DNA from 2 places in the Paenibacillus sp. CR_12 genome. Region 2 is predicted to be linked to the other one. Evidence: riboswitches for the same ligand, from Rfam matches in the RefSeq annotation. Region 2 holds a riboswitch; the other holds the start of a gene.
The links. A riboswitch is a leader RNA that binds a small molecule or an ion and turns the genes downstream of it on or off. The one in region 2 is predicted to bind thiamine pyrophosphate.
Positions count from the first base shown of each region.

Region 1: it holds a riboswitch for thiamine pyrophosphate, as region 2 does, so the genes downstream of both, tenA (thiaminase II) here and RB297_RS19395 (ABC transporter substrate-binding protein) in region 2, are expected to answer to the same signal.

Region 1 covers NZ_JAVFHO010000003.1:518,188-522,730, reverse strand. Annotated here, with positions in the region: gene RB297_RS14520 (FecCD family ABC transporter permease) at 1-55, opposite strand, end outside; gene RB297_RS14515 (ABC transporter substrate-binding protein) at 253-1,278, shown strand; gene RB297_RS14510 (VOC family protein) at 1,900-2,400, opposite strand; TPP riboswitch at 2,664-2,767, shown strand; gene tenA (thiaminase II) at 2,909-3,595, shown strand; gene thiM (hydroxyethylthiazole kinase) at 3,651-4,493, shown strand; gene thiD (bifunctional hydroxymethylpyrimidine kinase/phosphomethylpyrimidine kinase) at 4,490-4,543, shown strand, end outside.
Region 2 covers NZ_JAVFHO010000005.1:128,253-132,795, reverse strand. Annotated here, with positions in the region: gene RB297_RS19410 (ABC transporter ATP-binding protein) at 1-502, opposite strand, end outside; gene RB297_RS19405 (ABC transporter permease) at 557-1,315, opposite strand; gene RB297_RS19400 (MTH1187 family thiamine-binding protein) at 1,312-1,605, opposite strand; gene RB297_RS19395 (ABC transporter substrate-binding protein) at 1,694-2,725, opposite strand; TPP riboswitch at 2,847-2,956, opposite strand; gene RB297_RS19390 (VOC family protein) at 3,132-3,515, opposite strand; gene RB297_RS19385 (diguanylate cyclase domain-containing protein) at 3,774-4,543, shown strand, end outside.

The DNA.
Region 1 (4,543 bases), on a different contig from region 2:
CCATGACGGCAGCGGCCAGCGCCAATAGCGATATCAATAGTCCGAATACGCGCATATATGCTCACTTTCTTAAGTCCATGAATAATTAAGTTCATATGAATTTTAGGTGAAGGGACGGTATCTGTCAATGAGCTTGATAATCATTCTCACAAATATATTGATATTTTTCACGAAACCCTTTATAGTTTTGAATCAGTGATTGATAATGGTTTTCAAATAGCGGGATATGACACAAGGGGGATTTAGATAGGAATGGGAACAGGAATGGCAAAGAAACGGGCAAGAGGCCTCAAGTTTAGCTTGCTGGCTCTGATCATGATCGTGATTCTCGTGGGGTGCGGAGCAAGCCCGGCGCAAGAAGGGACAAGCAACGCGGGCGGCGACACGACGAATACCGCAGAGGGCAACAGCGGCGCTGCTGCCGGCGGCGAATCGTATGAAGTTACGCATGCCATGGGGACGGAAACGATCAAAGGAACGCCTCAAAAGGTCGTCGTCCTCACGAACGAAGGAACCGAGGCGCTTCTGGCCTTGGGCGTGAAGCCGGTAGGTGCCGTTAGATCCTGGACGGGGGATCCTTGGTATCCGCATATTAAAGACCAGATGGAAGGCGTTACCGTTGTCGGGGAAGAGAGCCAGCCGAACATCGAGCTGATCGCGGGTCTGCAGCCTGACCTGATCATCGGCAACAAGATGCGTCAGGAAAAAGTATACGAGCAATTGAAGGCGATCGCGCCGACTGTTTTTGCCGAGGATCTTCGCGGCGAGTGGCAGAACAATTTTGAACTGTATGCCAAGGCGCTGAACAAAGTGTCGGAAGGCGAAGAACTCTTGGCTGCCTACGACAAGCGGATCCAGGAGTTTAAAGAGAAGGCTGGAAGCAAGGTCGACGAAACCGTCTCCGTGGTTCGTTTCATGGCAGGCAAGACGCGGGTGTACCACACCAATACGTTCTCGGGCGTTATTTTCGATAAAATCGGCATTGCCCGCAACGACATGACCAAGAACGCCAAGGACGATTTCGTGGACGAGATCACGAAGGAACGTCTGCCTGAGGTGGAAGCCGACAGACTGTTCTACTTCACTTATGAGACAGGGGATGGCGGCGCCAACCAGACCGAGCAGGAATGGATCAACGATCCGCTGTGGAAGAACCTGAACGTTGTGAAGAACGGTCAAGCCCACAAAGTGGATGACGCGATCTGGAATACGGCGGGCGGCATCCTGGCGGCCAACCTGATGATCGACCAACTGCAGGAGTTTTACGGCATTCAGTAAGGGATGAAGACGGATGCTGAAAGCTAGTATCATCGTATAGCGGAAGATGCTGGGAACAAGCGGATAAAGGAGGCACCCCGAAAGATCTGGGATCTTTTGGGATGCCTCCTTTTTTAACATCGCGCGTCGGTAACATCGCTACGTCGAAGTACCGCCGGTATGCAGTTGTATGTCACATCGCTCGCCAGTACAGCCTAACCAACTCCGGGCATCATGCCGCTAACCATGACCTGTTAACGGACACAGGGTCCCTTATTTCCCTGATTAACCCGCGATTCTCAGATCAAACGGACACAGGATCCCTTATTTCCGCAATAGACTGTCCTTTTGCCATCATATTCTATGAATAACGTATCTGGTGTCCGTTAGCCATCAAAAATTACGCCTTTTCAGCTAAATAACGTATCTTCAGTCCGCTTTCCTCAACCGGTCGCACCAAGACCAGTAGTAGTACCAAGACCAGTAGTAGCACCAACTATATACCGGATTCTACCTCTAACCCAAAGCTACTCTAAGTTATGGTGTTCTAAGTTGTTTTGGTCGGCGCCATCCATGCACACCCCTGGGACACCGAATCCACCCATGTCCTCCCTGTAATAACGCTCGCTTCACGGTAACTTTTTACGACATCTTCACCACGATCTCCGCCCCTGCAACATAGGTCATCGCTTGAATGTATTCCGGGTCTTGGGCACGCTGTTCCATTTCCATCGGAGTGAGGTCCTCCATTCGTGTCTGTACCCACCATAAGTTGCCGAACGGGTCCCGTACCCGTCCCACCCGATCGCCGAAGAACAAGGTCGTTGGCTCCGTCACCGAGACCGCTCCTGCGGCCAGCGCTTGCCGATACACGTCATCGCAATCCTCAACATACAAACGGAGGTATGCCGGGCTATCCGGCCATTCCGGCTTTGCGTCAAACATCATGACGACGGCATCCCCGATTCGCACCTCGGCATGGCCGATGACACCATCGCCAACATAGACGCGCGCAAGCTCTTCGGCTCGGAATGCCTGTTTGAGGAAATTGATCAGCGCTGCGGAGTTTCTTGAGATGATCCACGGCGTCACGGAGGTGTAGCCATCCGGAATGGGTTTAACCGTTTTCGGTCGGTACGTCATAAATACGCTCGCTCCTTTAAATTTCATTTATTTGAATTGTGCTTATGCACTCATTATGCAGGGGCATATATGACAGCCGAGCGTCAGTGTTTCCGGAATGAGTTTGGGGTAGCCTGCGTTTTTATCTTGCGAAAAGACAGCCGCCACGGTACATCGTCACAATCACGCGGTCGGAGGAAGGTTCGAGCTTGAGGTTCCGTCCACAAACTGTTAACGTTTGACACCACCCTCAAACCTATGTACAGTATTAGACAAAAGAATAGGAAGTCCACTAGGGGAGCCGTTGGCGGCTGAGACAAGAGCGTATCTTGGACCCTTTGAACCTGATCTAGTTCGTACTAGCGTAGGAAAGTGGAGCCTTCGAATATGAGGTCTCGGTGCGTTTTTTTGGCGCACCCGGGCTTGTTGACGAAGCCGCTCCAGTTTTCGGGGCGGCTTTTTAGCGTTGTCTGAAAAGTCGTGTCTTACGGACTTCCTGCTCTTCAATATGTTGGAGGTGGGGACAAAGATGAGTTTCACGCAAGAGCTCCGTCAGCAGGCGGGAGGCATTTTTCAAGCAATCTTCGATCATCCCTTCGTAAAAGGCATTGCCGAGGGGAATCTGAAGCGGGAGCAGCTGATTCACTATGTGAAGCAGGATTTTGAGTATTTGAATGCCTACATGCGGATATACGGAATAGCCATATCCAAATCGATCAGCCGTGAAGAGATTGCGGCCTTTAACGAACAGATTTCATTCATTCTGCACAGCGAGGTGCACCCGCATCAGAATTTTTGCGCAGCCGCCGGGGTGACCTATGAAGAGCTTCAAGGATATCCGCTGGCTCCGTCCGCGCATCATTACATCCGTCATATGCTGACGGTGGCGCATGAGGGTAGTTTGGGGGAGATTATGGCCGTGCTGCTGCCGTGCCCATGGACGTACCTGGAGATTGGCCGCAAGCTGCTGAATGAGGTGAAGCCGGATGCCTCCCATCCGTTTTACGACTGGATTTCTTTCTACGGAAACCGGGGGGAAGACGCGACAGCCAAATTCCGCGACCGTCTCGATGCATGGGCGGATCGTGCGACGGCAGCCGAGCGGGAACGGATGAGGGAGCATTTCATGCTGAGCTGCCAGCTGGAGTATCTGTTCTGGGACATGGCTTATAAGCAGGAGGAGTGGCCGGTGCAGCTGGAGGCTGCGGTGCTGTAAGAGCAATGATCACAAGCACATGGAATTCCATTATAGCGAAGAGAGGCTGATATAAATGCATTCATGGGAAAAAGAGGTTTCGGCGCTTTTGACGAAGGTACAGCAGACGAGCCCCCTCGTTCACAATATGACGAACGTGGTGGTTACGAATTTTACGGCTAACGGCTTGTACGCGCTGGGCGCGTCGCCGGTGATGGCTTACGCGCCGGAGGAAGTGGCGGATATGGCCGCCATCGCGGGCGCGCTCGTATTGAACATCGGCACGCTGAACCGCGAGCTGGTGGATGCGATGATTATCGCGGGGCAATCGGCGAATGCCCATGGCGTGCCGGTGCTGCTGGACCCGGTCGGCGCGGGAGCGACCCGTTTTCGGACGGAGTCGGCGCTGCGGATCCTAAGCGAGGTGAAGGTTTCGCTCGTGCGCGGAAATGCGGCTGAAGTCGCTCACCTTATCGGGGAGGTCCGCGAGATCAAGGGCGTAGACGCAGGCAATAGCGCAGGCAGCAATCATGCCGAGCTGGCCGTGCGGGCGGCGCGCGAGTTAGGCACGATCGTGGCCATTACCGGTGAAGAGGACGTGATTACCGATGGAACGGAAGTGCGCATCATTACCGGAGGGGATGCTCTGCTTACGAAGGTGACCGGCGCAGGCTGCCTGCTGACCTCGGTGCTGGGTGCCTTTGCCGCGGTGGAAGCAAACCTGCTGCTTGCAGGTACGGCGGGTCTGGCCTTCTATGGGGCCGCGGCGGCGAAAGCTGCTGAGCGAACGGCAGATCTGGGACCGGGAAGCTTCCAGATAACTTTCCTGGACGAGCTGACGAAGCTTCATCCAGGATCGCTGGAAGGGTATGCCGCTGTGCTGGAAGCGGGAGCGGCGGCTGCCGGAGGCACGCGATGAGCGAGGCTCGCATACCCCGTGCCCTGACGATTGCCGGGTCTGACAGCGGT
Region 2 (4,543 bases):
GAAAGGCGGCCCGCTGCTGCATCCCCCCTGAAAGGGTATGCGGATACGCCTTCTCGAAGCCGGCAAGCCCGGCCCGTTCCATCCAGCTGCGGGCATTTTCCCTGGCGGCGGTTTTCGAGGTGCCTCTCAGCTCCTCGGGAAGGAGCACGTTGTCCTCCACCGTACGCCAAGGGAAGAGGGCCGGCTGTTGAGGCATATAGGCGATGCGGCCTTTCTCTCCGGTCACGTCCTGACCGTCCATGAGTACGGAGCCCGCATCCGGAGCCGTTAACCCCCCGATGATATGGAAGAGCGTGCTCTTTCCGCTGCCTGAAGGACCGATCAAGGAGACGAATTCCCCGGGCTGCACCTGAAGCGAAAGGCCATCCAGCACGTGCACTTCGCTGCGCCGTTCGCGGAAGGTGATATGAAGGCTGCGAACCTCAAGGGCAGGCGCTGGCGGGACCGCGGTAGATGACCGGCGCTGCCCGTCATGATCCGGCAGGGATACTTGATATGTCATGTCGCTAAACAGCCTCCTTTTATATAGGTTGGAAAATGTCCGTTCACCGTGGTTCTAGCCTTTTCGATTCCAGCGGATCAGGCGCTTCTCCAGCAGGGTGATCAGCAGCACCATCAGCAGGCTGAGCAGGACGATGATCAGAATGGCAACAAACACCCGGTCCGTGCGGTAGCCGGATTTTTGCAGCATCATATAGTAGCCGATGCCCCGGTCCGAGCCGATCCATTCCCCGATCACCGCACCCATGACCGAATAGGTGGCCGCGATGCGGATCCCGGAGAAGATGGAGGGGAGCGCATGCGGCAGCTCCAGCTTGGTGAAGATCTGCCATGAAGTGGCTCCCGCCATCTGCATGTAATTCATCATGGTTCGGTCGGTACGCGCCAGTCCGTCCAGGGCGGCAACGGCTACGGGGAAGAAGCAGACCAGGGTAATCACGATAACCTTGGGCAGCATGCCGAAGCCGAACCAAATCATGAGGAGCGGGGCGAGAGCGATCGTCGGCACGTTCTGGCTAAGAATAAGAAGCGGATAGAGGGCTGTTTTGAGAAAAGGCACCAGATGCAGGGCCAACGAGATGACAAGGCCGATCGCCGTACCGATCATAAATCCGACCAGGGTTAATTGCAGCGTGGCCAGCGTATGCTGAAATAGGCCGGAGGCGCCGGTGGCGGCTTCATGCCCGATGGCCGTCGGCGCCGGCAAAATATACGGCTCTATATCGAATACCGATACCGCGGCCTGCCATACCGTCAAAAAGAAAAGGACCGCCGCAGCGGGCGGCCAAACGGAGCTCCACCAGCCTTTTCTCATGGACGGTATTTCTCAGTCAGCTTATCCATGCTGATGCCGCCCGGATGGTGCGCGATTTTGACCTGGGATATGACGCTGGGACTTCCCGCTTTCACCAGCGCCTCATGCATGCGCTCAACGATTTTCAGCAGCTCGGAAAGCTCTCCTTCCAAGGTGGTTTCGAGCGCATGGACCTCGTATTTCACGCCCGATTCTTGAATGACCCGAATCGCTTCATCCACATAAGGAATGCTGTCGCCTCCATCCGGCGTTCTGGGTATCACTTGTATGCTCAAGAGGGTGTTTGCCATCTAAACTCATCCTTTCATGCAAGCTATATTGTAATGGAAGAGAGGCAGCCTGTCGGACAGGCCGTCTCTCTTCCAAATTAAATGCATCCTATGGTTTCTCCGGTAAAAATTCATTGGTGAAGGCGCTGTCCGCATCAAGCTCCTTCTCGAGCAGCTTGCGTTCAAACATCCAGTCTGCATACCCCGACCATACTTCGGCTTTCTGCTCGCCCCAGCGGGCAGCATCATCCTGATAGCGGGGACTCAGCCATTTCTGGCTGGCATGAACCAGCTCGGCATCCAGTTCGGGAACGGCCTTCGTCAGCAGGGCAGCCGCATCCTCAGGATGTTGAATCGCATAGTCGTATCCTTTTGAGGTCGCCCGCATGAATGCTTTGACAAGCTCCGGGTCCTCCTGGATCAGCTTCTCGTTCGTTACGATCACCGGCGTGTAATAGTCAAGCTGCTCGGAGTAGTCCTTCACATAGATCATGTCAAGCGGCTCGTTCCGGAGCTCGGCTTCGATACCGGTCCAGGCATAGAAGATCCAGGCAAAATCAATATCGCGTTTGACGGCCGTAAAATAATCGGCATCGCCCATGTTAACCATATTTACTTTGCTGACATCGGCACCGTCGATCTCCATGATGGATTTCATGACGGCTTCCTCAACAGGCGAGCCCCAGCCGCCGTAGGATTTCCCTTCAAAATCGCCAGCCTTGACGATCCCCTTGTCCTTGGGGGCGGCAAAGCCGGATGTATTATGCTGAATAATCGCCGCAATGGAGACAAGCGGCAGGCCTTGGGTTCTGGCAAGCGTGACGCCTTCTTGGTAGCTGATGCCAAACGGCACCTTGCCGGATGCGACCAGCGTATCCGTTCCGCCGGCCCCTGGCTGGACGATCTGGACGTTAAGCCCTTCTTCCTCATAATACCCGAGCTCCTTGGCTGCATACAGTCCGGTGTGGTTTGTGTTGGCCGACCAATCGAGCATCAGCTGTACGTCGCGGAGCTTTTCGGCCGCCTGGCCGTCTGCGCCTTCGGTACCTGTATTTTCGTTCTGTACGCCTGTACCGCATCCCGCCGCAACCATCAGCAGGGCGCAAGCGAGAAGCAGCGCCATCCATTTTCCCTTCTTCATCTTGTCTTCTCTCCTTTGAATTCTCTTTCTCTTTCTATGACCTCGTTAACTCCACAAAAAAAGCGCCCTGAATGATATCAGGACGCATGACGGCGTAAGTGTATACCACGGCAAATCATAGCTGCCGCAAACATGGACTTCCTACGCTGGCATTACCCAGATCAGGTGTAAGGGTCAGTATCATCGGATACACTCTCAGCCGGCCAAATTCCAGCTCCCCCGGGATTTATGAAGTTTCGGACGTTACATCCGTTATTATAGTCCTAACGCAAAGACCTGTCTAGTTCGGAAGGGGATGCGAACGAGGCAGGTCTTCGTATTGGGCATGGCTTGTGCGGTTGGAAGAATGAACCCCGTTAACCATTCACGGGATGAAGCATTTTGATAGGATCCTGTTCGGCAGCGGTTAGCGCTGGAAGAACTCAATCCATTCTCCTTCGGGACCGTGGACGAAGAAATAGCGGTACCCGTTCGGAAGCGTTACGATTTCTTCGTCAAGATGAGGTACGGCCAGTCCCTGTACGCGCACATATTCCGCTTCGATGTTATCGGTGCTGACGGCGAAATGATGGACGGTGCCTTCTGCGGGAAGCGTGTCGCTGTAGCCCTGGATAAGCTCGACTTCCGTTTCGTCGCTGCCGTTAAATCCGAGGAATGCCAGCTGGATGACGCCATTGGTATGGGTAAGGCGATCTTTCAGTTCAAGTCCGACGACGGTTGTGTAAAAAGCAATCGTGGCTTCAAGGTCCCGGACGACAATGCCGACATGATCCAATCGTTTCTGTGACAAGGCTAAACACCCTTTCCGATTCATATGAGATATGACTGAAATGTTATCATATAATTCCTATACGTCAAGTGGGCCTTGAGGACGGAAAGCTTTTGGAGCGCGATGGTTTAATAGAGTAGAATCGATGGTCTTTCTTTCATTTCCTCATCTTTACTTTTAGGTGGGTAAAAAGTATCATGAGAACTATAACTATTAATTCAAAAGACCTAACAAACAAGCATTGAAGAAAGCTTGCCTTTTGGCCGAGGAGGAATGCTTATGAGTCCAACTCCAGCAGATCATCTGTGGATTCGACTCGCCATCATATATGCATTCATTCAGATAATGACCGTTCTGTGGATGCCTGATGCTTTATTGCTTCAGCGTGTTCTAGTCATTATGGCTTCCGCTGCCGCTTCCGTCTATTTACTACGGATCAGTCGGCATTACGAGCCGCATCTTCGAAGGTTTTGGCTTATCGCAAGTGCCGGGCTGATGGCGGATGCCTCGGCTCGAATCATCGATGCTTGTTATTTTTGGCTGGGGAAAGAGAGCGCTTCCCGTACAATTTTGACTCAATTATTCTGGGGATTCGAAATCATCCTGTTTGCAGGTGCCCTCATTTATTTGTTCCGGCACGTACAAGGTTCGTTTCGGGGAGTGCGGTTTATGCTGGATATCGTGATCGTTGGCATAACGGTCATGACGGTAGGCTGGGAATATTTCATCAAGCCCGAGCTTAACGGTTTGGCGAATGAAGCCTTATGGGGAAAGCTGTGGGTGGACATGCTGTACCCGCTGTGCGCAACGGTGCTTATTTTCTTCACCTTGGTGTTGTATTTTAACACAGGACAGTTAAGGAAACGGGCGGTCTTCCTGATATGCCTCGGCGGGAGCATGTACATTGCCGCCGATGTTCTGCATATGTATCTCGTCGATTATAAGGGTGTTGAAGTTCGTTCATACCTGTACCCACTGTATACGTTATCGGTATTCATCATTGGTTTGGCAGGAGGGCGGTCAGCTCCCGATGCCCGAAATCAATCGTT